Regions from separate parts of the Shewanella sp. DW31 genome, predicted to be linked through region 1. Evidence: riboswitches for the same ligand, from Rfam matches in the RefSeq annotation. Region 1 holds a riboswitch; the other holds the start of a gene.
The links. A riboswitch is a leader RNA that binds a small molecule or an ion and turns the genes downstream of it on or off. The one in region 1 is predicted to bind thiamine pyrophosphate.
Positions count from the first base shown of each region.

Region 2: linked by a shared signal. The riboswitch ahead of GWI56_RS08900 (TonB-dependent receptor) and the one ahead of thiC (phosphomethylpyrimidine synthase ThiC) in region 1 are both predicted to bind thiamine pyrophosphate.

Region 1 is NZ_JADWMP020000015.1:6,395-22,571, forward strand. It holds gene GWI56_RS13350 (hypothetical protein) at 393-1,745, shown strand; TPP riboswitch at 1,913-2,011, shown strand; gene thiC (phosphomethylpyrimidine synthase ThiC) at 2,213-4,336, shown strand; gene thiE (thiamine phosphate synthase) at 4,339-6,231, shown strand; gene GWI56_RS13365 (HesA/MoeB/ThiF family protein) at 6,224-7,126, shown strand; gene thiS (sulfur carrier protein ThiS) at 7,128-7,331, shown strand; gene GWI56_RS13375 (thiazole synthase) at 7,333-8,097, shown strand; gene thiH (2-iminoacetate synthase ThiH) at 8,094-9,209, shown strand; gene GWI56_RS13385 (chemotaxis protein) at 9,312-9,575, shown strand; gene GWI56_RS13390 (putative metalloprotease CJM1_0395 family protein) at 9,581-11,785, shown strand; gene GWI56_RS13395 (LysR family transcriptional regulator) at 11,933-12,841, opposite strand; gene GWI56_RS13400 (M3 family metallopeptidase) at 13,045-14,898, opposite strand; gene cmoB (tRNA 5-methoxyuridine(34)/uridine 5-oxyacetic acid(34) synthase CmoB) at 15,215-16,177, opposite strand, start outside.
Region 2 is NZ_JADWMP020000008.1:52,237-68,413, forward strand. It holds gene GWI56_RS08855 (LuxR C-terminal-related transcriptional regulator) at 156-791, shown strand; gene GWI56_RS08860 (PDZ domain-containing protein) at 909-2,675, opposite strand; gene hinT (purine nucleoside phosphoramidase) at 2,820-3,176, shown strand; gene GWI56_RS08870 (PaaI family thioesterase) at 3,173-3,700, shown strand; gene GWI56_RS08875 (PaaI family thioesterase) at 3,687-4,184, shown strand; gene GWI56_RS08880 (YcfL family protein) at 4,354-4,749, shown strand; gene deoD (purine-nucleoside phosphorylase) at 5,050-5,754, shown strand; gene tsgA (MFS transporter TsgA) at 5,805-6,980, shown strand; gene GWI56_RS08895 (Crp/Fnr family transcriptional regulator) at 7,048-7,728, opposite strand; TPP riboswitch at 7,926-8,064, shown strand; gene GWI56_RS08900 (TonB-dependent receptor) at 8,119-10,338, shown strand; gene GWI56_RS08905 (hypothetical protein) at 10,436-10,696, shown strand; gene pnuC (nicotinamide riboside transporter PnuC) at 10,743-11,396, shown strand; gene GWI56_RS08915 (phosphotransferase) at 11,396-12,493, shown strand; gene GWI56_RS08920 (DUF6279 family lipoprotein) at 12,687-13,544, shown strand; gene GWI56_RS08925 (DoxX family protein) at 13,626-14,219, shown strand; gene GWI56_RS08930 (NAD(P)H nitroreductase) at 14,406-14,954, shown strand; gene GWI56_RS08935 (GNAT family N-acetyltransferase) at 14,985-15,482, shown strand; gene GWI56_RS08940 (2OG-Fe(II) oxygenase) at 15,676-16,177, shown strand, end outside.

The sequences.
Region 1 (16,177 bases):
TCTATTTTTCATCTTTTAGATTTTTAACGCCGTCTTGCACTCCCATCAGTGCATCGCATTGATGATGCTACTCGCTTCAAGACGTGAGATTTAACATTCAATTTAGCGCGATTATGATCCCAATTCCCAGCCTTATTTGTCTTAACTGGCAAGTGACTTATCAAGCACTAGCGTAAAGTGCTGTGCTTGTAGCAGGTTGCATTCGCATTGAACTTTGCTCTGTTTGCCTCCTCTAATCTGCGTTGAGCACTCGTAAGTAAATGCAATCAATAGATAATTCGCTTTCAATATTCACCAACCCGATATTGGATTGATATTGGATTTGAGTGCAATTGTTCCACGTTAAGCATCATTGAAATCAATGGATACTATACAAAACCTAAGGATGGATTTTGCCTTTTCAACATCAACCCAAGGCCGCGCCTTTATTGACAGCATCTCCTACAGCGATAGCGATTGGAGATGATGCCAATAGTGCTTTGCTGATTTCGGTCACATCGCCAGAAGGTGAGACTTTTATCGCCTTTGATCATCACCTCGGTGAACTGGATGCTGCTCAAACGCCTGTTTTTACTACTAATGCGGAGCCATTAGCGTTCAATAGCGGTGTAGGCCGTTTAGTCACTGAGCATGACACTCAAGCTATATATCAAGAGCAAGCCCAAGATGTCGTACTGCAAGAAATCCATGCTGAACATCAAGATAAATTGGTTCCTAAGTCTGAATCTAAACCTGAACTGTCTGGGACGATACAAACTAGTGCTCAAGGATTGGGGTTACGTACTCGTCAGCCATATTTCAAAGGATTAAGTCTGTTATTTTTTGTAATCTTAGTGCATATGTGTTTATTTTTATTTATCTGCATGTTGTGGCGCCCGCAGTTAAATCCCTTTGGATTGAAAGAAGTAGAAAGCCGTGGTCCTAAAGTGGCAGCGATCAAGGCATACTTTATTTATGCTCCCGCGGTAGAGAAAGCCGAAACCTCGGAGTCCAAAACTGAGATCAAGGCCGAGGATAAGACTGAAGCGACAAGTTCTGTTACGCCTACAATTGTTCCCACACCTCAAACTCAAGTGAAGCCTCTGCCAATACTTGAAAAGGTCATGCCTGAAACAATAGCACCCAAAAAGGCCGTCTCTGAAAAAGTAGAGTCAGAAAAAGTGAACCCAGATACGGTTAAACCGAACATCACTCAATCGATCCAATCTCAATCAAAGAAAACTCAATCAATTGCCCCAAGTGATGAACAACCCACTGAAACGATGGCAACAAAACCAACGAATACGTTGGATACCTCAGAATTAAAGCCGCAGCTTGGCGCTAAGAGCTCGCCTGCAGCAGAAGGTGAGAGCACAATAGCGACAAGCTCAAGCATGAGTTTATTCACCCAGCAATATTTTGAACGTCAGCGCGAGCAAGCGCTCGATGATCTCGTCATTGAACAGGCCGATAAGTTCACCCGGAAATCGAATATGAGTGAAATGAGCCCAGAGATGGAGGTGCTATTTGTCCCTAATGCCGATGATTTCGGTGGCACAACGAGTCTAGATTTACCCTTAGACCCAAATCGTATTGTGCGTAAAGGGGATACTTGTTATCGCGTGGTACAAGTCGGCACTCAAGTTAATCCTAACGCCGAAAATTTAGGTTTTCCCATTAACTGCAGTGGCAAAAAAATCAATCAAGCTATTGATGATGCCATTCAATCTCGATTAAACAAAATGATGCTCAAACCCCATAAATAGTGACTTTCTTTTATGATTTATTTTCATTCTAATTATAGCTTTTTTAGTTTAGTTTTATTTAATCAATTAAAAACAATTAATTATGAATCTTTATTTTGGATTGGTGGTTAAGATTTTTAATTGCTTTTTTCCTTGTTTGTTGCTGCCGCTTCTGTCTATACTGCGCACTCATCTTGTCGGAGTGCCTCTTGGCTGAGACCGTTTATTCGGGATCCGTTGAACCTGATCAGGTTAAAACCTGCGAAGGAAACAAGCGTAATAACACACATTAAATCGCTAAAATAGACGGCTTGAACACCTGTTTACTCAGCAGTGTTTTAAGCCTTAATGTTTAGATTTAATCGTTATTGAGCAGGGTAACTCAATTTTTGAAGCCAGTGTTGGCCACAAAAGTTGATTGCCATGTCCAGCTATCAACAACTCAATTCTCCAGACAAGCAACTCCATTTTTTAACGTGAGATTGCTTATGTCCAGTTCAAACCCAAACCCAGCTGTAGCTGCCAATGCGATAGAAATCACAGCACCAGAATCGACAATCCCTAATAAATCGACAGTGCCTAATAAATCGGCTGAGTCTAGTCAATCAATCGTGCCTAAGGCGCCGAGTCGCCGCGAAACCCGCGCGCAGGCCCAAGTCTTTATCGATACGTTAGCGCCGCTGCAACATCCTAATTCACAAAAGATTTACCTTGAAGGTTCCAGTGCTGATATTCGCGTTGGCATGCGGCAAATCCTGCAGACTGACACCCTTGTCGGCGGTACCGATGATGCGCCTATCATGGAAAAAAATCCGCCAATCCGAGTGTATGATTGCGCCGGACCTTATTCCGATCCTGAGGCCGATATCAATGTGCGTCTAGGCCTGAGTAAATTAAGACAAAACTGGATCCTAGCCCGCAACGATACAGAGCAATTACCCTGCGCGACCTCAGACTTTACCCAACAAAGACTCGCCGATGACGGTTTAGATCATCTGCGTTTTGAGGCAGGTTCGAGTGCCATTGTCCGCCCACGCAGAGCGCTGCAGGGTAAACGAGTCAGTCAATTACACTATGCCCGTCAAGGGATTATCACGCCCGAAATGGAATATGTGGCGATCCGCGAGAAAATGGCACTTGCCGAAGTACAGGATGAAATCCTCAATCGTAAAGCCAAGGGCGAAGCTTTTGGTGCCTTAGTCGGCGAACCGATTACCGCCGAATTTGTCCGCGTTGAAGTCGCCCGTGGCCGCGCGATTATTCCGCTGAATATTAACCATCCCGAAGCCGAACCTATGATCATCGGGCGTAACTTTCTGGTGAAAGTGAACGCCAATATCGGTAACTCGGCGGTGACGTCATCCATCGAGGAAGAAGTGGAAAAGCTCGTCTGGTCTACCCGTTGGGGCGCAGATACGGTAATGGATTTATCCACAGGTCGTTATATCCACGAAACCCGCGAGTGGATCATCCGTAACTCGCCAGTGCCCATTGGCACAGTGCCGATTTATCAAGCGCTGGAGAAAGTGAACGGCGTGGCAGAGGATTTAACCTGGGAAGTGTTCCGCGATACCTTGATTGAACAAGCGGAGCAAGGTGTTGATTACTTTACGATTCATGCTGGTGTGCTGCTTCGTTATGTGCCGATGACGGCTAAACGCGTCACAGGGATTGTCTCCCGCGGCGGTTCAATTATGGCCAAATGGTGCCTGAGTCACCACAAGGAAAACTTCCTCTACAGCCATTTTCGTGAGATCTGTGAGCTTTGCATTGCCTACGATGTATCCCTGTCTTTAGGTGATGGTATGCGTCCAGGCTCGATTGCCGACGCTAATGATGCTGCCCAGTTTGCAGAGCTTGAAACCTTAGGTGAGCTAGTCAAAATCGCATGGGAATACGACGTACAAACCATTATCGAAGGGCCGGGACATATCCCGATGCAGCTCATTAAAGAGAACATGGACAAGCAGTTAGCTCACTGCGATGAAGCGCCGTTTTACACGCTTGGCCCACAAATCACCGATATCGCACCTGGGTATGATCATTTCACCTCCGGCATAGGCGCGGCCATGATTGCTTGGTACGGCTGCGCTATGTTGTGTTATGTCACGCCAAAAGAACACTTAGGATTACCGAATAAACAAGATGTTAAGCAAGGTTTGATTGCTTATAAGATTGCCGCCCACGCCGCCGATGTGGCGAAAGGTCATCCGAGTGCGCAAATTCGTGATAATGCGCTGGCAAAGGCGCGGTTCGAATTCCGCTGGGAAGATCAATATAACTTAGGACTCGATCCTGAAACCGCACGTGCTTATCACGATGAATCCTTACCGCAGGAATCCGCTAAAGTCGCGCATTTTTGCTCTATGTGCGGCCCTAAATTTTGTTCGATGAAAATCACCCAAGATGTGCGCGCCTATGCCGCTGGCTTAGAGGCGGCACAAGCGAAGGCGGATCAAGTTGAAGCGGCTGCCCAAGCTATGCAAGTCACAATCAAGACGCCGCAGGAGTTGGAAGCGGCAATGGCGCTAAAATCGGCAGAGTTTGCTGCTTCGGGCGCCGAGATCTATCACGTGAAAGACAAGCTTGTCGCCGAAGCTGAGGAAGCCTAATTATGTTGGGTATTCATGGGGATAATGTGCCCATGAATACCGAGCGTCCCGCGTTTGTTTGGACCATAGCTGGTTCAGACAGTGGCGGTGGTGCCGGTATTCAGGCGGACTTAGCGACAATTCAAGATTTGGGCTGTCACGGTTGCAGTGTGGTCACCACAGTGACGGCGCAAAGTTCTGTGGCGGTCACTTTAGTCGAGCCCGTATCAGCGGCGATGTTAATGGCTCAGCTGACGACTTTACTTTCCGACTTGCCACCCAAAGCAATTAAAATCGGCTTACTGGCAGATCAAACTCAAGTGGCATTGCTGGCAGATTGGATCGCGAGTTTTAAAATCAACTATCCATCAGTGCCTGTGATTGTCGATCCTGTGATGGTCGCCAGTTGTGGCGATGCATTAGCAGTAGATAACTGCCAGGATATAAAAAGTGCGGCTAAATCAGCCTTAGATTTTAGGCCTTTCAAAGGTTTAATCGAACTTATCACGCCCAATGTGCTTGAACTTGGGCGGTTAACTCACAGTGATGTTTCGACTAAAGCGCAATTCGCTGCTGCGGCACTGGCTTTATCCCAGAGCCTTGATTGCAGTGTGCTCGCTAAAGGTGGCGATGTGAGCTTTGGTTGCACTGACATTCTTGCTGATACTCAAACTCAAACTCACGCTCTTGATACCGCTTACAAGAGTAATGGCTGGGATCTTGAGCTTGCCGAGGATTATCTAGTTTGTCGTCAAGTGCGCGCGAGCTCTGAGCTGCATCAAAATGGGCGTTTCTGGTTAGCCAGCCAGCGGGTTAATACCCGTCATAACCATGGTAGCGGCTGTACTTTATCATCGGCCATTGCCGCCGTGTTAGCGCAAGGTTTTGTATTGCAAGATGCGGTGGTGGTTGCCAAAGCCTACGTGAGTCAAGGCTTAAGCGCGGCGATTGGTTTAGGGCAAGGTCCAGGGCCGTTGGCCCGTACGGGTTGGCCTAATAACTTGTCCCGCTATGCCAAGATAAATCTGTGTGATGGCAATTTTATTAGTCATCAACTCAACCAACACCTTGATGTTGGTAATGATTTAGTTGTAACAGTTTTATCCGCAACAGATCAGGCAACCGCTCAGGTAAGAATAGTCTCGACGCCACCTCAAAATATTTTACCCCACGGTTTTAAAGTGCTCGATGCCGATCTTGGTGTTTACCCTGTGGTGAGTGACTTAATCATGCTGGAAAGTTTATTAGCGGCCGGCGTTAAAACCCTGCAGTTACGGATAAAAACCGACATCAGCGAGTTAACTAGTGCAGTGCTAGCCGAATCTGATTTAGGCAAATGTGAGTCAGGTAAGTCTGAGTTGGTTGGCTCCGAATTAGAAGCACAAATTCAAACGGCCATTGCCTTAGGTAAGCATTTTAATGCACAGCTTTTTATTAATGATCACTGGCAGTTAGCGATAAAATACCATGCCTTTGGGGTACATTTAGGCCAAGAAGATCTCGCCGTTACCGACTTAGCGGCCATTCAGTCGGCAGGGCTCGCATTAGGTATATCCAGCCACAGTTATTTTGAGTTGCTACTGGCGCATCAATACTCGCCATCCTACATAGCGCTTGGGCATATATTCCCAACCACGACGAAGCAAATGCCTTCGGCGCCCCAAGGGCTCGCAAAACTTAAACATTATGTGGCGTTACTCCAAGACCACTATCCCTTGGTCGCCATTGGTGGCATCGACTTAGCTAATCTGGCAAAGGTGAAAGCCACTGGGGTCGGCAATATTGCTGTGGTGCGCGCAATAACCGAGGCTCAGGATCCAGTCGCAGCATTTGCAGAGTTGAGCCAAGCTTGGGAGCAATGTAGCTTGTCTGAAGAACTGGCTGTAAAGCATGAGTTGGTTGCTAAGCATGAGTAAAAACCAACCGCTTGCTCACGCAGAGGTTCTTTGCGACGGTACACAAAGCGTTCATACACTCAGTTATTCAGATTTCATGCGTTATTCTCGGCAAGTCTTATTGCCAGAGGTCGGTGAGGCAGGGCAATTGCAATTGGTCGACGCCAGCGTTGTTATTGTAGGGCTTGGCGGCTTAGGGCAATTGGCGGCGCAGTATCTGGCTTGTGCTGGCATTGGCAGCTTGACCTTAATCGACATGGATAAGGTTGAAGTATCAAATCTGCCAAGACAATTGTTATTCAACGATGCCGACATTGGACTCAATAAGGCCCGAGTTGCCAAGCAAAAGCTCAAAGGCTTAGCGCCACATTGCACTGTTACTGCCCATTATACGGAATTTAATGCAGAAACTGCAGTTCATCATTTGGCTGATATTTTACAGGAAAAACAACAGGGTAAAAGAGTGCTTGTGCTTGACTGCACAGATAACTTCGCGACTCGCCAAGCCATTAATCGCTGCTGTATCGAAGCGGCTTTGCCTTTAGTCAGTGCGTCAATCGCAGCATTTAGCGGTCAATTGTTTGCAGTCGACCAAATGCAGTTCCCCTCTGGTGGTTGCTATCACTGTATTTTCCCCGCACAGACGAGAGTGTCGCAGAGCTGCAGTACACAAGGTGTACTCGGCCCCAGCGTAGGCGTGATGGCGTCAATGCAATCTTTGGTGGCAATGCAACTCTTGCTGAGTGTGGACAGCGGTTGTGATGAACCGAAAAATGCCTTGCTGGGGCGTTTTTGGCGCTTTGACGCTAAATCACTTGCGTGGACTGCTGCTGTATTAACGCGGGATCCCCACTGTGACGTGTGTGGTCCCAAAGGGGCTTATCTATCATCAAATAAAGATAGTCTTGAGGTTTGATATGATTTTAATTCACATAAACAATATCCCGCAGTCGTTATCTGAACCGACGTCACTCGCGGCTGTGATCCTCGCACAAAATATTGCCCTCGATTCAGTTGCTATCGTGTTGAATGCTGAGGTCGTTCCGCGCAATCGCTGGCAATCTATTCTCTGCCAACATGAAGATAAATTAGAACTTTTCTCAGCTGTAGCGGGAGGCTAGTATGTTAAAGATTGCCGATGTGGAGTTTGAGTCGCGTTTATTTACTGGGACGGGAAAGTTCAGTAATAGCCAAGTGATGATCGAGGCGATAATGGCTTCAAAATCGCAGTTAGTGACAGTTGCGATGAAAAGAATTGATTTTAAAATGGGGCTTGATGATTTACTCACGCCGTTACGTCAAGCGGGTGTCCGGCTATTGCCTAACACTTCGGGGGCGAGAAACGCCAAGGAAGCGGTGTTTGCGGCTGAGCTTGCCCGTGAAATGCTGGGAACTCATTGGATTAAGCTCGAAATCCACCCCGATCCTAAGTACCTGATGCCCGATGCAATTGAAACCTTAGCAGCGGCTAAGATTCTCTGTGATAAAGGTTTTATCGTGATGCCCTATGTGCATGCCGATCCTGTGCTGTGCCGTCGTTTAGAAGAAGTGGGCTGCGCTGCTGTTATGCCACTGGCGAGTCCGATTGGCAGTAATCAAGGTTTAGTCACTGAAAGCTTTTTAAAAATCATCATAGAGCAGGCGCGGGTGCCAGTGGTGATTGACGCTGGCATTGGCACACCTTCACAGGCTGCGCGGGCAATGGAGCTGGGCGCCGATGCGGTGCTCGTCAACACCGCCATCGCCAGCAGCGCGTCGCCGATAGTGATGGCCGAGTGCTTTAAGGAGGCGGTGCAATGCGGCAGACGGGCCTTTGAAGCAGGGCTTGGCCGAGTACAAACGGGCGCGGTACAGACCAGTCCTCTGACAGGATTTTTAAACCAATGAGTTTTGTAGCGGAATTTGCCAACATCCCACGGGATAAACTGTTACTCGATTTGTATTCTTGCACAGCCCAAGATGTCGAGCGGGCGTTAGTGAGTCCAGTAGGGGATTTACGCAGCTTACTGGCCTTGTTATCACCTGCGGCTGAACCTTATATCGAAACCATGGCACAACGTTCAGCGGCGCTTACGCGGCAGCGATTTGGCGCGAATCTTGGCATGTATTTACCGCTATACGTCTCTAATCTGTGCGCTAATGAATGTGATTACTGTGGTTTTAGCATGAGTAACAAACTCAAACGCAAAACCTTGAATGAGCAGGAGTTGATGGTCGAGATGGCCATTATTAAAGATAGGGGGTTCGATTCGATTTTACTGGTGTCGGGTGAGCATGAAACTAAGGTTGGTATCGATTACTTCAAGCAGATTTTGCCATTGGTAAAGCAGCAATTTAGCCATGTGGCGATGGAGGTTCAGCCCATGAGTGAGGACCATTATTGCCAGTTAGTCGCGCTAGGTTTAGATGCTGTGATGATTTATCAGGAGACCTATCAGCCCGAGACTTATGCTCGTCACCATTCCCGAGGTAAAAAAATGGATTTTGCCTATCGTTTAGCAACACCGGACAGAGTTGCGGCGGCGGGGGTCGATAAAATTGGTCTTGGGGTGTTACTGGGGCTGGATGATTGGCGTTTAGATGCGTTAATGATGGGATATCATCTTGACTATTTAGAGCGTCGCTATTGGCGCACTCGCTTTAGTATTTCGCTGCCAAGGTTAAGGCCTTGTACTGGCGGGATCACCCCAAAAGTTATGCTATCGGATTTAGGTTTAGTACAAATGATTTGTGCATTTAGACTTTTTAATCATCAGCTTGATATCAGCATGTCGACAAGGGAAAGCCCTGAGCTGAGGGATAATCTTTTACCACTTGGAATTACTCAAATCAGTGCGGGCAGTTCGACGCAACCGGGCGGCTATCAAGCGCCTGACAGTCAACTCGATCAATTTGAGATAAGCGATGATCGCAGTGTCGAGCAAGTTATCGAACAGATGCAACGGCAGGGGTTTAATCCCGTATTTAAGGATTGGGAAGCCAATTGGATCACAGGATAAATAAGACCGTGAATAAATGGTGAGAATGCGGATAAAACCTGTACTTTTGCAGGTGATTGGTCAATAATTGACCCATTAATCACAGCGTGCAGGAATACCGTTATGCAAATCCAATCTGCTTATTCATCCGGTCTGCAAGGCTTGCAAAGTGCTCAATCTGGGCTCACTCAAGCAACAATAGATGTGGCTAAACCTACACCGACTCAAAGTGCGGCTCCGGCTGAATCTACAAGAGATGTTGCGCAGCCTGATAAAACCTCGGCATTACTTACCGCTAATGAGTCATTAAGACAAGGGGAAGCGTCAACAGAAGTCATTGAAACTGATTCTGAAACGATAGGTTCGATCATTAATATTAAGGTGTAAATATCATGTCGGTTGTGGCGCTATCACTTAAGGTTGGAGCGCCATCCTCTTCATTTTCGGCACATGATAAGATGCTCAGCTCTAATCTAAGCCAGAGTCACGCTAATAGCACTTATCAAGGAGCCAGCGCTCACACTGCAGGCTCCGCAAAAATTGAAGCGAGTGGTGTCCATGAACTACAGGTTACTGGAACTTCATTTGCTCCAGTTCAAGCCACGCCTATTACTTCATTAGCTGCTAACGTTTCCCAATCTCTTAACTCATCACCAAATGTGTCTTTTGCAGCTTCTAGTGCTGTTTCATCAACTGCTGCATCTGTACTTCCTGTACTGAATGGTGCAAGCCAAGCACTCGAGGTCGCTCCTTTTTCCGTACCAACGCCAAGGAGCAATCCTCAGGTAAATACGTTAAATGATCGAGCTAGCTTACATGCCGATGCGAGTTTTAGTTTGTTAACAGGACCAAGATCCATTTCTGGTGTACGCGGGGGACAGATTGCGGCACCTATTTCTACTCAGGTATTTTCGCCTGTCGCGGGTACGAGTAATAGCGGACTTGGGGTAAATTCCTTGGCTACAATAAGTCCAAATCTCAGTGTAACGAGCAATATTCCCGTTGATATTTTTACGCCTCTGAGTCCATCAATTGGCACTAGGGGTACTGATATTCCTGCTTTCAATCCATCCAATACGGGTGATATTTCTCCAATAATGCCTTATTTAGCGGCAGTGTTTGGACCACAAACTGTCTTTACTGGAGCTGCGTTAGTTGATCCCACTACGACCGATTCTGCAATTAACAGTTCTGTAAATAAGAGTGCTGTAAATAAGAGTGTAGCAACGAGTGCAGGGCCTGTTGGTCAGTCAAACTCTACGCAAGCCACAGATCAATCCGCTAGCAATGATGTTGCTCGACCGACTGTGTTAGAACAATTTACTCAAGTTTTCGGTGAAGCTCAGGCTCAAGCTAGTCCTGTAGATGCTCCTGCGGCAGCGTCTAACCCAGATGATAGTCAACAAGTCTTAGCTGCTGTCTTTGCCCCAAATGATAATCAGCTTGAAAAGCAAGTACAGGAAGAAGAATCGCGGAAACAGCAAATAGCAGCAGCGGAAGAGGCAAAGCAGCAATCACTGGTTCAGCAGGCTCAGGAACAAGAGATACAAGCCCAAGAAAAAGTACAGGCTCAACAGCAACAGCAAGTCGATGAACTTAAAACTCGAGATTCAGAGGTTAAAGCCCATGAGCATGCCCACGCAACCGTCGGAGGACAATACGCTCAGAGCCCGAGTTTTAAGTATGAAAAGGGTGCTGATGGCCAACGTTACGCCACCGATGGCGAAGTGCAGATTGATGTCTCTCCAGTGGGAGGCGACCCGCTTGCAACGATAAACAAAATGAAGCAAGTTTATGCCGCAGCAATGGCTCCTGTTGACCCGTCATCAGCGGATATCCGTGTTGCCGCGGAAGCCTTGCAAAAAATGAATGAAGCTAAGGTGATGCTGGCAGAGGAGCGACAAAAACAAATTGTTGACTTGCAAACGGCTCAAACATTAATAGACGCGGATGCTCAAATCAAAGAGTTGCCACCGTTAGAAAAACATACACCTGTAGTGACGGGAGACGTTGATGAGTCCGGTAATATTGCTCAGCCCCAAGAGGCTGTATTCACCCCCGCCTCTACTGCGCTTGATAAGCTAAAACAAGCGATCGAGGCGCAAACGGTCAACACGAAAGTCATTGATACGGGTTCGAAAACCTCTTCTGATATCAGTGACTCAGTCACTACATCGACCACAGTGGAAACGATTGAGCCACCGACCGCAACTTTAGCATTTGGAGAAGCTTCAACTTCAGCGGATTTAGCGACGGGTTTTATCTCAAGATCCGATAGTGCTGCAAGCCGTTATTATGCCGCGGTTGCACAAGCCAGTGCCGGACCTTCAGCTCGTGTCGATATGACGTCGCAAGCCAATATTCAGCCTTCTTATCTGGCATCTTCAAATGATCTGCCTAGCAATTTGCAATCTACGGATGTTTTGTCCGCAAACAATGTAAATGAGCAGTCTTCAAATATCAGTGCTAGCGCGAATACTAATGTGTCTTTGCAGAGCGAGTTATATGTGGAGGATGACCTCTTGCAGGAGACGGGATTTATTCAGCCGCAATATTTGGGTTATCAACAAGCACGCTATGTCGACTTTAGTGTGTAAGATTAGGCTTTAACTATTCCCATGATTCGCTGTTCATCATCTTTTTCGAAACAACCTCTCAGTACCACTAAGAACTAACCATTTAATCAGCAGTTGGCACTTGTCGTTTTGCTCACTCGAATTGATAACTCGTTTGGTATCTTGCTGTTAATGACTATTCGTCGTTTCAATTCCGTGCTGTTTTAAAATCAAGGAAGCGAGCAGTTTTGATGCAGGCCCTTGTTGATCCCTATTAGGGATAACTAAGCTCAACATGATGCGACGTTTTTGGCTACCCTCAAGATGTAAACGTACTAGATTACCCGAAGCCAATTCTTCTTGGACTAAGAAAGAGGGGATCCAACAGAAACCAATACCTTGATTTAAAATGACTTTAGCTTCATGGAAGTTAGAGACTGTCCAGCGCTGCTCAGCTTTGAGCCAGCCGATATCAATGTTGGATTGCACTCCAGTATCTTTAATCACTAACTGTAAATATTGTGCCAGTAGTTTATCGTCTTCAATTGTGCCTAAATCAGCGAGTGGATGATTTGGATGACAGACGAGGTAGAGTTCTTGTTCACATAAGGGTTCGGATAAATACCCTTTAGGCGGCACCCCTGCACAGATAGCAATATCGACTTTACTCTGCAGAATGAGCTCTTGAGTACCGGTGATCACTGAGTCCAGCATGATGATTCGAGTGCCACGACTGTGGGGCAGAAACGCATTGAGGGCACACACTAAGCTTTTCATCGGATAGATAATTTCACGGGCAATCGTGAGTGTTGGCTCCCACCCTTGTTCAAGATTACTCGCAAGTTGTTCTAACTCGTTGACGGCTTGGGTGACATGCCGTGAGCGGCGCAGCAGCACTTCGCCCTGCGGGGTGAGATAGGCTTTACGGCCTTTGACTTCGAGTAGCTCGATACCTAATTGATGCTGTAATTTGGCAACGGCATGGTTAAGTGACGATTGACTCTTGTTGAGTTTTTCGGCCGCTTGGGCATAGCCGCCAAAATCGACCACCGCTTGCAAAATACGCCATTGTTCTAAGGTAGATTTAGCTCGAGTCATTATAATCTCAAAAAAACGATAGATTGAGGCTTATAGTGGCCACTTCTTACGACTTTTTCAATTAAATATCATAGAGTCAGTCATTCCCACGACATATAGATAGTTATGTCGCGCTAAGTTATTGAGGGGATAGAGAGGCTAATCATGACGATTTTCAGTGTTTGCACCCGAGCGAGTCACAAACACATCCTAAGCATTCACACTTAAAACGCACAAGAACCTGTTGCGTCGAAAGCTTGATTGTTGGAATTGTCAGCATGTTCTGAAGCGGCGCTATTTGAAATTCTTTGGATCAGTGCAGCACTATCAACGGGGGCGCCAATGACCACTTTTAATTGGTCACTTAAGCTCAAAGCGTCTTCATTGATGACTAATACATTGAATAATTTGAGTTTGTCTTGGCAGTTGAATGTGGATTGAGCTATCAGCTGGGCTAGCGATGCTTGCCAGAGTGATTGGTAGTAGAGCGGTCCTTCGTTGGCGATAGTATTGAAGCTATAAGGATAATCCTGTGTTTGTGGCCAGTCTTGGCCAAAGCTCGCATTAAACTCCGCACCGAGATCGGGGTAGACTTGTGCACTTGAGTTTTGGTAAAAGTTGACTGCAACCTTAGCGCGAAAGACTTTAAGCTGCTTCGAATAAGCTTTAGCCAGTGTTTCACGCTCCTGTAAATAGGTGTGCTCAAATTGCGGAAATAGTTGATGGCGTAGCACTTCAGCTAACCAGAGGCTCGCCACAAAATAGCTATCTTGACTCTGTCCCATGGCATTGTTGAGGTAGAAATGGCTCGCTTTAGCAAGGGAAGTGACAGCCTCTGCGATGGATTCGGTTAATTGCTCAATGTCTTTGTAGTTACTCAGCTGTGGTTTGAGATCCAACGCTTGTTGTCCAAATTGCTGGCCGAGTACACTTTGACGCAATGTCTGCTGTTGACTACCTTGCTGTGGATTTGGGTTATACGCCACATAGATTTCACCTAACAATCTTTGCTGGTGGTAGACCCTGACGATATGTGGCCGATTGGGATCGGCAGGTATTTTATCGACCTTAGCGGTTTCTATGGTCTCAAAGTGTAAACCAAACACTTGCAGATAAGTAAAGCTGTGACTCAAGACGTCAGAAGTTTGCCATGTCGGCCCCTTGGCTGATGCTTGTTGTGACAGGGTTCGCCCAATATCCCAGGGAGCCACTTGCAGATCTTGGGTTTGGCTATCGAGAAAGGCTTTGACTAATTCAGGGGACGATAACTGCTGCGAACTAAGCACTAATGCGCTGTAATCGGTAAAGCCTGCAGCAGTGGCGGCTTGTTGGCGCTGCTCAGCAATTCGCTGTAATGCCGTTTGATTGGTTTCACTGGCTCTGGCTTGGTAGGCCTGCCATACATTTTGGCGACATACGGCGTTTTCTTGCGCTAGTAAGTAACTGGCGATAGTGCCAGAAAAGTCGCTCTGCTTTGAACTGTCGGGCTTCGGCTCATCACTTCTATCACCTTTTTTATGCAGATGATGTTGTTGCTGAGTCGCTTCGGGTTGGCATTGGCTGTCATTGAAGGCAAGACTAAATTGTTGACTGCCTAACCCTTGGCTTATGCTGGCTTGTGCTGTATGTAATTTCGCTTTCTCCTCGGCGCTCCAATGTTGTTGTAGCAATTGTTTAAGCTGTTGGCTCAGTAGTATTTGTTCTGCATTGCCTTGGGCTAAGGCATAGGCGAGTTGGCTCAATTCAGTTTGGCTGATAAGTTGCGACAGGGTGTCGGCGAGGTGTAGCTGGCATTGCAGTAGACCCTCGCGTTCCTCACTTGGTAAGTTAAACCCACGGTAATAGTTGAGTCTGTCGTTGATATTATTAAGCCCTAACATCTGTTGCTCAAAAATAAGTGCGCGCTGGGCCAAGGTTAATTCAGACGCAGTTAAACGCGCATTGGCGAACACAGTCGCAAGATCAATACTTGGCAAACGCAGGCATTGTTCAACTAAAAGGGGAACAGGGCTTGGCGCCGCATAGGCGGCATTCGTAACATAAAGGCTCAAGCCAAACAGTAAAGTGGGTTTTAACATGGGTTATGTGTTCTGCATCTGTGATGGAATGAGTTAACTTTGACTTAGTATCCAATTGAGTTAGCTTCAAGTCATTGTTATGCATGAAACCCTGTTCTGTTCTGGATGTCAACGATAAGGGTGGGAGTCGCAAATGTATTGCTATCCAAGGAAGGAGTTACACTGAGCTGCTGAACACCTACAGATTCCAGATTCCAGATTCCAGATTCCAGATGAACTAGAGGAATGGTGATCTTTCGACTTTTGATATCAGTCATTACCAACTCAACCCCTGAGGACGCAATGACTGATATTCGCTTACTTCATACTGAAAAGGTTAGTTTAAATCCTGATTAGGTTGATTTTTTACTGCGATAATCGTGGCGCGTTTGGGCGCAGGATAACCTTCAACCGTTTTGGTGATGTCGTTAGGATCTAGGTATTCAACCAATGATTCGTTGGGCATCCAGTCGGTACGGCGTTGCTCGGCAAGGGCTGTGACATCGGTATCGACACAACGGATATCAGTGAAATCACACTTCTTTAACCAGAGCATGAGCGCGGCAACAGATGGAATGAACCATACATTATTCATTTTGCCATATCTATCTTGAGGCACGAGTACGGCATTTTCGTCGCCATCTATCACCAAGGTTTCTAGCACGAGCTCACCACCGGTGCGCAATTGATCACGCAGTTGTAACAAGTGATCGATAGGCGAACGTCTGTGATACAAAACGCCCATGGAGAAAACTGTGTCGAATGCATCGAGCGGTGGCAGCTCTTCAATGCCAAGAGGCAACAAGTGCACTGGGTGATGGGGGCCAGCTAAACGTTTGACTGCTTCAAACTGACATAAAAACAACGGCGAAGGGTCGATACCGACGACACGTTTGGCACCTGAGCCCAACATGCGCCACATGTGATAACCACTGCCGCAACCGACATCGAGCACAGTGCGGTTGTTTAGCGGCGAAATATGTTGCTTAACGCGGTCCCATTTCCAGTCACTGCGCCATTCGGTATCGATGTGGATGCCATGAATGTGGAAGGGGCCTTTACGCCATGGCATAAATAGGCGCAGTAGGTTTTCTAACTTCTCTTTTTCGCCTGGGCTGAGTTGCTCGCCACTACCGACGGTCACGCTATCGACAAAATCCACTTGGTCGGGAGCAGGATAGTGCAGCTTGTTGAGCACTTTTTCCCACTTTGGCAAGTTGCCGTGTTTATGTTCCCGTTGCCATTGGCCTAAAATGCTCGGCAGGGTTTCGAGCCAATGCTGTAGATTCGAATCGGCGAT
Region 2 (16,177 bases), on a different contig from region 1:
TATTTTTTACGTAAGTCTTTTTAATCTGTTTTATCTAATGCTAATATCGTGACCACGGTAGACTTGGAAGTCTATTGAACGGATGTTGAAGTCGTATTTGGAGGATCTTAGATCCTTAAAGTGAATAATCGTTAACCAGACAGGGAGTGAGCAGGATGTTCAAAATATTACATTGGATTGTAGTGTCACGATCGCAAGTATTGATGGAATTGCTCGCAGGACGTTGGCCGCAGGAGTTTCTCGTTAAGTTGACCCAAGTCAGCCCTGATGAGATGTGTGAGAAAATCAAAGATAATAATGCCTCCATGGTCGTGATCGATTTAGCGACTGTTGATCTTCAAAAAGCCCATCAATTTCAACGTTTACTTGCCCGTGAGCAACCGAGTGTGCGAGTTGTCTATTTACAGTTCCCTAAACAAGTGGATGCACGTTTTTTAATGCAAGCTGCCACAACTGCAGGGGTGTTTTATCTTGATGCAGGTTTAACTGAAATAAGCCTAGGACTCTCGAATATTTTACGAGGTCATAGGGTCATCCCAATTCAGCTCATTAATGGGGTAAATGATGATTTTGGATTGTTCGAAGACACTGAACCGTTAACTATCCGTGAGCGTGAAGTATTACAAGCATTGTTGACGGGAAGTACTAATTTAGATATCGCCAATCAGTTGTTTGTCAGTGAAAGCACGATAAAAACCCATTTGTACCGAGTATTCCGTAAAATTGGAGTGTCTAGCCGTGGTCAAGCGATTGCGTGGGCACAAACCTATTTGCACGATGTGGTGGTTTAAGTCGATATCAGTATTGATATACAAACGTATATACGTTTAAGTTAAGTCTTATCTCAGATAAAAGGGGCTAAAGCCCCTTTTATTATTTCTCAAAAGAGTTCTTAAGCCGAAAGTCTATTAACGTCCAAGCCAAGCCACTATTTTGCTTTTGTCACGAATGGATAGGGCGACAGTATCCTTAGGCGCGGCAGCAACAGTTAACTCACCCGTCATCAATTCATCCCGTCTAAACCAATGTAGATTCAAGGATTCACCCAGCGGATATTGCTGTAGCTGCGCCTCAAATTGTCCTGTGACTTGTAGGTTATCCGCGGCAATTAACACATCACCTGCACTTAACCCTGCAAGGTGTGCAGGGCTACCTTGGGTGACAGTCACGATTTTTAATCCTATAGGTGCTGCTTGGGTTTTCGCGCCGAATGCAATCTCATAACCTTTCGCTTGCCCGCCGCCCACATCTTGCGCACCTTGACTGGATCGAAGACTCAAGTTGACCCCAAATTCGGCGAGTAAAGCCGCTAACGGAATATCGTCCGTACTATCTAAGTAGGCAAACAGATCTTGGCAATCACGACCAAGGAGTCGTTCCACGATGGCTTGATGGCAAGTATCTGTGGTGCCTTTATCTTGCAGAGCATATTCCTGCCATAAAATCTGCATAACATGGTCGAGATTGTATTTGCCCTGGGTTTCGCTGCGCAGGGTTAAATCTAAATACAGCGCAAACAGAGCCCCTTTGGTGTAATAACTGATGATGGCATTTTGTGCGTTTTCATCCTGCTTGTAGAACTTAGTCCAAGCATTAAAGCTTGAGTCCTTAACACTTTGTTTAAAGCGTCCCTGGCTGCGATAGACACGGGTGAAGGTCTCACTCAGCATATCTAAATAGCTTTGTTCATCTACCAGACCTGCACGATAGGTAAGAAAGTCATCGTAATAGGAGGTGATGCCTTCATAGGCCCATAATTGTGGCGTATAGGTTTCTGCCTCAAGTTTATAGGGTAAAAAGCATTCAGGCTTAATGCGCTTAACGTTCCAGCTGTGGAAATACTCGTGGCTGCACAGGGATAAATAAGTGCGATAGTCGTTATTGACTGGCGCATCGAGCGACAGTGGTAAGTCTTTGCGTGAACACATTAATGCAGTAGAAGCTCTGTGCTCTAAACCGCCAAAGCCATTGTCTAATACTGAGGTCATAAACAAATAACGTTTAAACGGTGTAGGCGTACCAAAGAAGTTAATCTGATACTCACAAATGGTCTTTAAATCTTGGCAGAGCCTTGGCATGCAAGCACGGTGGCGACCATTGAGTACGATATCATGCTGCACGCCACAGGCATCAAAACTCCCTAAGGTGAATAAGCCCATTTCCACCGGATGATCGATGAGCTCGTCATAGCTTTTAGCTGAAAATTGGCCGAAGGCAAAATCGTCACCACTGGTGCGAGTCATGCTGGTAGCAAGGCGCCAGTCACTTGATGTTGGCTCTGTTGGTGGCTCTATAGAGACGGTGTGTAAAGTGTCTTCAAAACCATGGGCAGATAAAAATACGCTACTGCCATTAAAGAAGCCGTGGGTCGTGTCCAAATGCGCGGTGCGCACCGACAGATCCCAAGCATACACTTGATAAGTCAGAATAATTTCGCTGCTATTATTATCAACCGACCAAGTTTGCTTATCTAGTTGGGTGGGCTTAAGCGTTTGGCCTTGTGCATCTTTTGCCTTGAGTTCAATGATATTTTTGGCAAAGTCGCGCACCATGTAACTGCCGGGCAGCCAAGCGGGTAGGCTAAAGACCTGCACTGACTTGGGTTGTGATAATGTCATAGTGACAGCGAATAAATGGGCTTTCGGATCGACGGGGATTATCTGGTAATGGATCATATTTATCCTGCAAAACCTGAGTATTTTAATGGTGGCCATGCTGCCAAAAATGCCTGCAACTGGCAAATGAAAAGCAAAATATCTGCAGACACAAAGTATTGAATTGCTAGTATACTATGCCAACTAACCCAAGGAGGACGCCCCATGGCCGAAGAAACGATTTTCAGCAAAATTATTCGTCGCGAAATTCCCGCGGATATTCTGTATCAAGATGAACTTGTGACTGCCTTTAGAGACATTTCCCCTAAGGCGCCAACGCATATTTTGATTGTGCCGAATCACTTGATCCCAACGGCTAATGAGATGAAAGCCTCTGATGAGCCTGTGCTTGGCCGTATGATGACGGTTGCGGCTAAATTGGCGGCGGAAGCGGGTATCGCTAAAGATGGCTACCGACTGATCATGAACTGCAATCAACATGGTGGACAAGAAGTCTATCATATTCATTTCCACCTTGTGGGCGGGGAGCCTCTGGGGCCCATGTTGAGCCAAGGAAAATGAAGGTCAATTCGGATTTTTTCCCGCTGACCCAAATGGCGCAGCGGTTTGTGGATCAACTCGCTCAGTGTCGCCGTCTCGGTTTAACCGTATTGGAGGCGAGTGAGCACCATGTGTTGATTGAGTTGCCCTACAGCACTGAATTAATTGGTTATCCCGATACGGGCGTTATCCATGGTGGAGTGATCACTACCTTAATGGATACTGCCTGTGGCAGTGCAGTCGTGAGCGCAATTTTCCATAAATTCAAATTGTTAGAAATCTCACCCACGCTCGATTTACGGGTGGACTACATGAAGCCCGCTCAGCCCCATAAGCCTGTATTTGGTTTCGCAGAATGCTACAAGTTGTCTTCTAATATTGCCTTTACCCGTGCAATTGCTTACCAAGACAGTATTGACGATCCCATCGCCCATGCCGTCGGCTCTTTTATGCGGATCAGCCCTGAAATGGTCGGTGATGCCTTTAGGCAAGCGTTAATGGGTGAAGCCGTGCCTGCGATAGGAGAGAGTGATGAGCGCAAATAATTCGATACTAGATGCAGCCAGTACAACTCAAAACGCACAGGTTAAAGCGCCTATTGATGTGCAAGGGATAGTTAAACGCGCCACTGAACTTAATGATTTTGGCCATTTACTTGAGCACGTTCCCTATGCCAAATTTATTGGCATGAAGGTGGAGCGTTTTGGTGATGAACTGATTTTTAAATTGCCCGCTAAAGATGACAATATCGGTAATCCTGTGTTGCCCGCCATTCATGGTGGTGTGATTGCGGGCTTTATGGAAATGTCAGCGATAGTGCAGTTAATGGTATTTATGCAAACAGCAAAGGTGCCTAAAGTCGTTGATTTTTCAATCGACTATTTACGTGCAGGTCTGCACAAGGATAGTTTTGCTGAGTGTCGTATTACCCGTCAGGGTCGACGAGTCGCTAACGTGAATATTGATTGTTGGCAAACCAATCGTAAGCAGCTTATTGCTACGGCACGGGCACATTTTTTGATTGATTAATCTGATTAAGTTTAGATTGATGAAGCATGACTGATTCACTATTTTAGATTGAGAATGCTTTATTTAGCCTATGTTATTAAGCATGAGTTCAGCACTGTTCGATTAGTTTATCGTTTAATAGGAAATGATGCGCTAGCTGCGTATTTTGTGGCGTGACTAGGAGAAATATATGAAACAAGTTTATACAGGGTTATTACTGGCCGCAGCGCTTACCTTAGGTGCTTGTGCCTCACATACCGCAGGGATTTCAGTGAGCTCACTGGGTGAAACCCGCGTCGATAATTCCAGCTTTGCCAGAGACATTGCGGTACAGAGTGTGGATGCACGCCGAGTCGGTGATTTAGTGCAGGGCTCAGCGTTGATTGTTAGCAAATCCTCTTCCGATATGCGTGTGCAATATAAATTCACTTGGTACGATGCCAGCGGCTTTACTATCGAAGATGAAGCGACCAGCTGGAAATCGGTAAAATTACACGGCAAACAGCAATTGCAAGTCGGCGCTGTTGCACCTAATGCCCAAGTGGTTAAATTTGATGTATACGTGCGTGAAACCTTTTCAAACTAAGCTTGAGTTTACTTCTGTTTAGTTTATTCCGTGTTTAATTGATTTTTTGATATTAAACCCGTTCTAAAAAGGCTTACTTCTTTTAAGGAGTAAGCCTTTTTATTCGTTTTACATCAACTTTTAGTGATCTTAAGGTCATTCAAATGTTATAAGCTTTCGTCTTTTTGACCTTGAAAGTTGCGATAAATTACCCATTTTTAAGCAAAAAGGTTTACGGCAAGGTGAAATCCGGACTTTAGTCCTAAATACATTCAGTGATTGAGCACTACTATCAGCATATTACCACATGAGGATAGAAAGATGACTGCTCATATTAATGCTCAACCTACTGATTTTGCTGAAACTGTTATTATGCCGGGTGATCCACTCCGTGCTAAATATATCGCTGAAACCTATCTCACCGATGCCGTAGAAGTCACGAATGTTCGCAATATGCTTGGTTACACGGGCTTTTACCAAGGACAACGCATTTCCGTTATGGGGCATGGTATGGGTATTTCATCTATGGTGCTCTATGGCCATGAGCTGATTAATTATTTTGGCGTGAAACGCATTATTCGTATTGGCAGTTTAGGTGCAACACAAAAACATGTACAAATGCGAGATGTTATTTTAGCCCAAGCCGCAGGCACGGATTCACCTACTAACGCTAAGCGTAGTAGCGGCTACCAAATGGCAACTTCTGCGACCTTTTCTTTATTGCATAAAGCCTATACCACAGCGAATGAGAAAGGCATTAGTGTAAAAGTTGGCAATATCTTTAGTGGTGATCTTTATTACGATCCCGATGAAGATATGATCCCTGCACTTGAACGTTTTGGGGTATTAGGTATTGATATGGAAGTGGCGGGGCTTTATGGATTGTCACACCAACAAGGTATCGAATCATTAGCCATTTTAACGGTATCGGATCATTGTTTAACCGGTGAAGAAACAACGGCCGAAGAACGCCAACTCTCTTTTAATAATATGATCGAGCTCGCGTTAGAAACCGCCCTCAATTAGGTTTAAAGCCATCCTTTGAACCCTTAGCATTTCACTTATGGAATGACATAATGAATAATAAAATTACTTTAACAGCCATCAGTTTTCTCGCCAATTTTATTATGGCGGGCTTTGCGACCCAATTTGGGATGTTGATTGAACCCATAGCTGAGAAATTTGCCGCTAATGTTAACGAAGTTGCATCAATCTTTTCATTGCTCAATGGTGGTGCACTCGCGGGGACGATTGCAGCATTTTTCTTTATTGAAAAAATGGGTATCAAAAGAATGACCTTGATAAGTTACAGTCTGGTTGCTCTTTCTGCTCTGGCTTTACATCTAACCAGTTCTCTACAAGTTGTGATGGTAGCAATGACCTTAATTGGTTTTTGTGGCGGTATCGGTCTATGTATTGCTGGTACGATTGTGGTGTCTGTGTGGCAAGAGAAATTACAAAGCACAATGTTAGTGGTGCAAGATGCAACGTTTAATATTGCAGGCGTTATTTTTCCATTAATAACGACTTATGCATTAACAAGTTCATTATCATGGAGTTATAGCTATTTAGCCGTAGGTTTAGTGGCGTTCGGTACAGTCATTATTACCTTGTTCACTCATTTCTCTATTTGTGAGCAATCTTCTACAACACAAGAGAAACAACAGTCTGAATGGAATCTCGGCATTATTAGTGGAGGTATTGGTTTATTTTTAGGAATGCTGGCTTTATATACTTTTTTAACTTGGGCACCTTTATTTGTAAAACAAAAATTTGATATTCCGTTTGAAGATGCCGGTAATATTATTACCCAGTATTGGTCCGCTGCGCTAGTTGGGGCGTTAATTTCGACTGTGATTGTGACTCGTGTAAAAATTCACCATTTCTTAGTCGGTATTATTGCTTTAGCTATGGTGATCACCGCTGCCATTGTCAGTACTAATAATCTTAATTGGATAGCTTATTTAACCTATGGTTATGGTTTTGTGTGTGCTGCTCTTTATAATGCATTTATTGCTTATGGCGTGTCTTTTGTAAAAAAAGCTAGCAGCAAAAATGTGTCATATATTCTTATTAGCGGAAGTGCAGGGGCGATGTTTAGCCCAGCCATCAGTTCTTTCTTTGAACGTATTATCGGATTACAAACAGTGATGTATGTGATACCTCTGCTTTACGCAGCGATATTTATGCTATTGATCGTTTCAAGTCGGATGAAATCGGCTATGGAACAACACTCGCCATCGGTAAGTTAATTTACCTGTGCATGCATCCCACACTCGGTTGTTAAATTAAGTCGAGTGTGGGTTATGTTGAAAGCGGTTATATACCTGCTTCAACAAATTTCTTGAGTGCGTTGAGATTACAAATCCGAATGCCATCTTTTTTCCGCTCAATTAAGCCTCGTTCCTCAAGATTTTGTAGCGCCCGACGGTAGACTCGGTCGGTAGTGCCAAATCGTTCAGCCTCTAAATAACGTTTACTAAAGCCATCTACGGGCAAGTCATTTAAGTATTCATGGTAAATATCAAATGCCACGTTATAACTGATGGGATAGAGCAGTCGCCGAGTAAAAATATCCACTGTGTCTTGGTAGTCAATCGCAATTGCACTAGCGAAAAATAGCGCGAGTTGAGGGTGTTGACCGAGGCAATCTTGCAGTTTTTCAGCGCTAATCAACATGATTTCTAAGGGTTCACTGGCAATAATGTCTAGTTGACAATGGTACTGGGTGAAGAACTCCATTTCGCCAAACAGCTGTGAATCACAATCAATAGTACCTAATTGAAAACACCGACCATTTCTCGCGGTATGGCCGAGTGATACGCGACCTTGCTTCACCAATACAAGTGATGCCATCGCTTCCCCCTGCGTCATGAGGTGAGCGCCTTTTTTGAGCATTTTTATTTCGCTGATACAGCTAAGTACAACCGCTTCAATAAGTGGATAGTCTTGCTCCCATCGCTGGCTATAACGTCCTTTCGATAAAGGTTTTAGCTGCATCGACTATGATCCTCTTACTGTGTTCGAAATTGCGACCTTCTATAGCATTATCATGATAGGCGGTCAAATGGACGAAAGGATTTAGGCGGCTACTAAAGATATTTTCATCATACGAACTGAAGGGCAGTGGTTTTCGCGACATTTAATTGAATCGCAGAGATAAGAGTGCCCACTTTTTATTTCTGTCATGTATACTAGGCGCCGCCAAGGGGTGTTTGTTGTGCATTAATGTTACTCTGATTTTAACGTTAACGGCTGCAAACTGAGATGTCATCTGACGAACCCTTAGAACCTGATCCGGCTAATACCGGCGTAGGAATGGGCCAATCAACAGCACACTTCTGAATCGCTTATTCGTTGCCGGATCTCAAACATTATATTTGAGGTCCTATGTCAAACCGTAAAACGTCAAACCATCAATCTCCATTTTCAACCGTATCGCCAAGCTTATTTTTAGCCCGAGCGCCGCTGGCGTTAGCCATCGCTGCAGCGCTGAGCACTGCTGCATTTGCACAAACCGATGCTATCGATAAACCCGATCCCAGCACTGAGATGGAAGTCATAGTGGTGACGGCGGATTTTCGCAGTTCAAGCTTAGAAAAAATGCCCTCCAGCATTACCGTTATCGACAGTCAAAAAATTCAAGATGAAAGTGCGCAACACTTTGAAGATCTGCTTAATTCTATCGCCAATTTTAACTGGTCAGGTGGAAGCTCGCGGCCGAAATATTTTCAAATTCGCGGTGTAGGAGAGCAGGAACAATACCAAGGCGCACCTAATTCTTCCGTGGGTTACATCATAGATGATATCGATTTATCCGGTATTGGTATGGTGTCGAGCATGTACGATTTACAGCAGGTCGAAGTGCTTCGTGGACCGCAGGGGACGCGTTACGGCGCGAATGCCTTAGCGGGATTGATTTATCTGAAGAGTAACGATCCAACTGATGTGTTTGAGCATGGCGGCGAAGTGTCGTTAGGCGATGATGATTTGCGCACTTTTAGCGGTTTCAGTTCTGGCCCATTAACGGATTCTGGCAAGCTGCTTTATCGTGTGTCAATGCAGCAACATCAGCAAAATGGTTACCACGATAATCTGTATTTAGACCGTGATGATACCAATGGTCGCGATGAATTCAGCGGCCGCGCTAAGCTGCGCTGGTATGCGACTGATGATTTGCAGTTTGATTTAACTGTGCTGCATGCCGATTTCGATAATGGCTATGATGTGTGGAGTTTAACCAATTCACCAACCCAGACAACATCGGATCAACCGGGTGTTGATAGCCAACGCACCACAGGCGCGGGTTTTAAAGCGACCTATTCTGGCGCAGAAAACTTCGAATTAACTTCGTTAACCTCTTTTGCCAATACCGATCACCATTACAGTTACGATGGCGATTGGGCTAACTCAGAATATTGGGCCTCTAAGCAATGCAATGATGACAATGGCAATCTGGCGCCGTGTCAATACGATTATTTTTGGGATAAAACGGGTCAGCGTAAAACCGCGTCGCAAGAGTTTCGCCTAAGTTCTACCGAGCAGGGCCGTATTTTTGCAGAGAGTACTGATTGGTTGCTTGGTGTGTATGCCATGAATCTGAAAGAAGATAACCAATTGTATTCTGAATACAATGCTTCGCCGGATGAAGTCTTAGACTCAGAGTATGAGGCGACAAACTATGCACTGTTTGGTCAGCTCGATACGGATTTGGGCTCAAATTATGCTTTATCTGTGGGGCTACGTTTAGAGCGCCGCAACAGCCATTACTCTGATACGAATAACGATAATTTCGACCCGAGCGAAACCATGTGGGGCGGTCATATTGCTGTGAGTAAAGTGCTGAACGACTCGCACAACGCTTATGTCCGTGTTGCGCGCGGTTACAAGGCGGGCGGTTTTAACATGACTTTGCCCGTCGAGTTGAACGATAAAAAAGAGTTTAGTACTGAGACGCTCTATAACTATGAAATCGGCCTTAAATCCCATTGGTTAGCGGGACTTATCGATACTAATTTGGCGCTGTTCTATATGGACAGACAAGATCAACAGGTGGCTGCATCACAGCAAGATCCCGATAAACCACAGCGTTTTATCTTGTTCACTGAAAATGCAGGCAGTTCGAATAACTATGGCGCTGAGTTAGATGCAACCTGGTATGCCACGGATAATCTGCAAGTTTACTCAAGCTTAGGTTGGTTAGAAACGGCCTACGGTGACTACCAGTATCAGGACAAATATGGCACTGAGGTGGATTTAACTGGCCGCGATCTAGCCCATTCTCCACATGTTACCTACAGCCTTGGCGGGACTTATCGTGCCAATTCGGGTTGGTTTGCTAACCTGAATCTTAGCGGTAAGAGTGAATTCTATTATTCAGACAGCAATGAATCCCGCTCTGAACCCTACACTATCGTCAATGCCCGTGTAGGTTATGAGGCGAGCGCATGGTCGGCATATTTATGGGGACGCAATCTGTTTAATGAGGAATACGGTGTGCGTGGTTTCTATTTTGGCAATGAGCCAGATAACGGTTGGGCGGAAAAGCAATATATTCGTTACGGCGATCCGCGTCAGATTGGCGTAACCTTTAACGTTAAGTTTATGTAATAGCTCATTTTAAAGTGAGCATAATCATTTAAGTGTTAACTGAACTGTAGCCCAGTATTTGGGCTACAGCCTTACTTCAGAATATCAAGGAATTAAAATGAAACTGACCGCAGAAATTAGCATGTATCCCTTTAATGAAAATTACCTCGATCCTATCAAGTGGTTTATTGGCCGCGTGGATAGCTATCCCAATATCGAGCGTGTGACTAATGCGATGGCAACTCAAGTGTGCGGCGATTATTTAGATGTGATGACTATGCTGGCGACCGAGATGCAAGCTGCCCATGAGAAGTGGGGCAAGGCGGTATTTGTGTGTAAGTTTATCGGTGGTGAGCTGAATTTAGCCCACAGCGAATAATGATTGACCGCCATGTAAGCGACAAATAGGCAATGAGAACAACACTATGACAGATTTATGGTTAACCTTGGTCGAGAGCGTTAATACGGCCTTTGGTGAAGTCCATGTGATGACCGTATGGGAAGCCCTCGCGGTATTGTTGGCGATGGCATATTTACTGCTGGCTATGAAGGCGAGCGTCTGGTGCTGGGCGGCGGCCTTTGCCAGTACCGCCATTTACACTGTGTTGTTTTGGAAGGTGTCGCTACTGATGGAGTCTGTGCTTAACGTGTATTACATGGCGATGGCGCTCTATGGATATTGGCTCTGGACCCAAGGTGGTGATAAGCATCAAGGCGTAAAAGTGACCACTTGGCCATTGAAAACCCATTTAAAGTTGATCGCAGCGACGGGCGTGATTTCGCTTTTGGTTGGTCATGGTATGGCGACGTATACCCAAGCCGCATTCCCGTATCTAGATGCGGCGACAACCTGTTTCGCCGTGATGACGACTTATTTAGTGGCAAAAAAGGTACTTGAGAATTGGCTTTATTGGGTGGTTATCGACATAGTGTCGATTTACCTTTATCTCAGCAAAGGCTTGATGCTGACATCCTTGTTATTCGTGCTTTATGTGGGTCTGGCGGTCGTGGGGTATTTCCTGTGGCGAACCGCGTTAGCCGACGCCCGTGAAGCTAATACCTTGAAGTTACTTAGTTAATGCTCGATATAAACGCCTCGATGCAACGCTCAGTGGGCGAGCCATTCAAAGCACTTTACCCCATACTCAAAAGTGCTGGGCTAGTTAACGTGTTAAGTATTCATGAGCTTGCGGGCGGCTTAAGTAATCATAATTATAAAATTACTACGCCCACAGGCAGTTATGTGCTGCGGGTGAATGCCGATGCGGCGGACAGTTTTTGCAACCGCCAGCAGGAGCGTTTTTACTGGCAGCAATTGGCTCAAGCTAAACTTGCTCCTGAACTGTTGTGGGTGAGCGAAGATGAGCGTTATTACCTCAGTGATTTTATTGAAAGTGACGATATTGAAAACGAGTTCTTAATTCACTGGCCAGCGTTAGAACGCCAAACGAGTGCAGCTGATTTTGTGTTGGGACAATCGACGTTTAATTATTTACAGTATCCGGCAGCAGAACAAGAAACGCACCCTAACCAAGCCCATTGTTTGCTATTGGCGTTATTGCTGCAATTACGCGATCTGCCTACAGGGCCTTATGCTATTAGCATCACTGAGCAGTGGCAGGAATATCACCAGCAAATGCTTGCCTATCAGGCTTCTGTAACATTTAGTGAGCCAGTATTAAGGCGTGTTGTGCCATTGAAGCAGGGTAGAGATATTGGTGATAGCAATACTCACGATTGGAATGAGCGGGTGGCTAAGCTGCTTGCAATTCAAATCGAAATCAAACATTGGTGTGATGAGTTAGCAGCCTGCATAATAAAGCCGCAGTTTTGCCATCGCGATCTTAATCCCCATAATTTGTTACTCAAAAATAACCGCTTGTGTTGTATCGATTTTGAGTATGCGACGGCGTCGCATCCACTGTGTGAGTTAGCTGTAGTGTTAGCGACACATGCGTTAACGCCCTATCAGCAAAGTGTGTTGGTGAAACAGTATCTGAGTGGACATCCTTATGTTACTGCACAAGCCGTCACGGCAGTGCCTGCTGCCATTGACATGTATTGGGTATTTGCTTGCTACTGGGCATTATTGATGGCAGCGCAAACAGAACCCAGTCGTAGCGCCGACTACCTTGCTTGGTTTGATTGCTTCTGGCCGCTGATCACCCCCAAATAGTCATTATTGCGTGTGCTTAGTTTCCATCTGATGATAATGGTTCATTCCCTTATGGCATTGACCGCGCGATTGGTGGGACATGCGGGTAGAACATACTGAAAACCTTTATTAGACAAACTTGTTTGATATAAAAAGCAACTTTATATAGTCTCAAGCGTCTTATTAGCAACAATTCTAGGATGGATTATTCAGTATGAAAAAAGGCGTGATGCTACTTGTGTGTCTCTTAGGCTTAAGCGCCTGCTCCACTAAATTCAGTTACCATTTCCTCGACTGGGCCATCGGCTGGGAGCAAGAGGATTATGTTACCTTAGATAAATCTCAGCAAAAGGCATTTGATGCCCTCATTGAAAAATTTGTCATTTGGCATCAATCCAAAGAGTTAGCACATTATGTGGTGCAATTGACCGAAGTCGAAGGCCTCATAAAAACCAATACGTTAACGCCAGTGCTATGGGCAGATCATGTGAATATTGCTAAGCGGCATTGGTTTCGATTGTTTGAGTTCGCCTTGCCCGAGCTTCTACCTATCATAATGTCTTTGTCCGATGAACAGGTGAAGCAGATCCTCACAAAATTACGGGAGGAAGAGCAGGAGCTCGTTAAAGAATTTGCGGGAAAAACCCCTGAACAGTTACAAAAAGATGCCGATGAAAACCTTCAAACCCAATTTGATGATTGGCTTGGAAGTGTAACTGCGGAGCAAAAAGTGCTTATTCACCAATATAATCAACAGCGTTTATCCACCTTAGATATGTGGCTTGAGTACAGGCACGAATGGTTACGCCAGTTTGAGGTTGCACTGGGTCAGCGTGCCGATAAAGCATTATTAACCGAGCGTTTGACCTTGCTGATGACGCAGCCCGATGAGCTTAAGTCAGAGCAACATAAAGTGTTTTTACGTAAAAATACTGAGGCATTTGGGACTTTGTTGTTGGCGATGAATGCGAGCTTATCGGAACAGCAGTCTAAGCATTTTTATAAAAAGTTAGGTGGACTCATTCAAGATCTCAAGGAACTGAATCAGGAAGCGATTGAAAAAGAAGCCTAGGCCATGAAAGATTTATTGCCTTGCTAGGGTCTATTCCTGCAAGCCAATAAATCAGCCTACTAACGACTAAATAGAGACCTTATGCCACTCGTATCCCTTTACCAGAAACTGCTCAATATGAGCCGCTATTTCGAAGGCTTAGCACCATTAGCCCTTAGGATTTACCTTGCACCTGTGTTAATGCAAGCAGGCTATAACAAGCTCGCTCACTTTGAAGATACGGTTGCTTGGTTTGCCAATCCCGATTGGGGCTTAGGTCTGCCAATGCCGGCGTTAATGGCAGGATTGGCGGCGGGAACTGAGTTCTTTGGCGCTATCTTGTTACTGCTTGGGCTCGCGACGCGACTGATTTCTATCCCTTTAATGGTCACTATGTTGGTCGCCGCATTGACTGTGCATTGGCCAAATGGTTGGTTAGCGATTGCCGATGGTAGTTCTTGGCTTACGAATGACAGAGTGCTTGAGGCAGGGGATAAACTGGCGAAAGCCAAAGAAATATTGCAGGAGCACGGTAACTATGACTGGCTGACTAGCTCAGGTAACTTAGCTGTGCTTAATAATGGGATTGAGTTTGCGATCACCTATTTTATTATGTTGCTGGCGCTTTTTACCTTAGGCGGTGGTCGTTACACTAGCCTAGATTATTTCATCGCAAAGCGCTGTGGGATTAAGTAAGTCTTTCTCAAGCGGGCCCAATTGTTAACGGCATCGGATTTTCAAGCGCATTTAATTTTGAAGCCCACTCGATTGTTAAGTGCACTCAACAAGTTAAATCCCACTCAAGCGGTGGGATTTTTTTATGCCTCTTTGTCAGCAATTTGCTATGCTTGAGCGCAATTTATATCGAACTAGGATAAGAACTTGGACGCTATTGAACTTTTACTCACTCGCCAATCAACCCCACGATTAACTGCTCCTGCTCCAGATGCAAGTCAATTAAAAATCATCTTAGATGCTGCCATTCGTGTGCCAGATCATAGCGCCCTAGCGCCATGGGAATTTATTATTGCCGTAGGAAAAGGGTTAGATACCTTGGCTGATATCTTTGTTGAGGCAGCGAAAGCGAGCGGCGCCGATGAGGATTTTGTCAATAAAGCTAAGGGTATGCCAATGCGTGCGCCTATGGTAATTACTGTCGTGGCAAAAACGCAGCAACATCCTAAAGTCCCCGTGCTTGAACAGCTCATTGCAGCGGGCTGCGCGACGATGGCAATGCAGCAGGCTGCCTTCGCCTTAGGTTTAGGGGCAGTGTGGCGTACAGGGGATTTTGCCTTTGATGCGAATGTGAATGTTGCTTTAGGTCTTGAGCCACACGATCAAATCGTCGGCTTTTTGTATGTGGGTACGCCAGCCGTTACTGCTCCTAAGAAACCGCAAAAGGACGGCAGTCAGTACGTCCGTTATTTATAAATCCGCCTCTTTTTTTAGTGGAGAAATTCTATGCAAGTTGCGCGTACTCCTAGACTCATCCTGCGGCAGTTAATCCCAGCCGACGCTTCTTTTATGTTAGTCTTGCTCAATAGCCAAGGCTTTATAGAGAATATCGGGGATAGAGGAGTACGCACACTTGTGCAGGCTAAGGATTATATCGTCAATGGACCGATGAAAAGTTATGCCGAGTGCGGTTTTGGTTTTTATGCTGTAGTGCTCGCCGAGAATGGATTCACCATTGGCATCTGCGGTTTAATCAAACGGCCGACACTGGACAATGTCGATATAGGTTATGCTTTTTTGCCGCAATATTGGGGCAAGGGCTATGCATTCGAAGCGGCTAAAGCTTCTATGGACTTAGGCAAAAGCCTAGGAATAGCGCGTATTGTCGCGATTGTTAGCAGCCATAATGGTGCTTCAAAAGCTTTGCTAAACAAACTTGGATTACACTTTGAGCGTTGTTTGCAGCTTAGTGATCATGATGCGCCTGTTGAACTGTTTGGTTAACCTTAACGTATTGTTTATATAGGTTTTTATTTTATTGTAATTCCGTCTTCTTTATTCTAGAATTTCGCAAAATTTATCGTTGAGATATGGCAATCATATCTCTTATCGACGCCCCTCGAAAATCAGGCTCACTTAATCCCTCCTTGAGCCCTTGAGTACAGCAAAAGCGTAGCCCTTTTTTGGATGTAGCATAATGGTTTCGCAATTAAGTGAAGCAATGCTGGACGTGATCGCTGATGCCTTGGTAGACAAAGGCTATATCTTTTTATCTGACTTAGTTCCTTCCTGTATTAGCCAAGTACTATTGGAAAAAATTCAATCAACTGAAATATATGAATTAAAAGCTGCCTCTATCGGTCGAGGTTCTGAACAGCACTTAAATCCAGACATTCGCCGTGACAGAATACAGTGGCTAGAAGAGCAAAATGAGCCCGATGCCCAGTATCTTGAGTTGATGACACAACTCAAAAATGGCTTGAATCGTCGCTTGTTTATGGGCTTATTCGATTATGAAAGCCACTATGCGGTATATCAGCCTGGGGCCTTTTATAAAAAACATGTTGATGCACTTAAGGGCAGCCAAAATCGTATTTTAACCACAGTGTTTTTCTTAAATCCTGATTGGAAAGCGGCAGATTGTGGTGAGTTGATTATCTATGATGAAGCCGATATTGAGATTGAGCGCATCGCGCCTA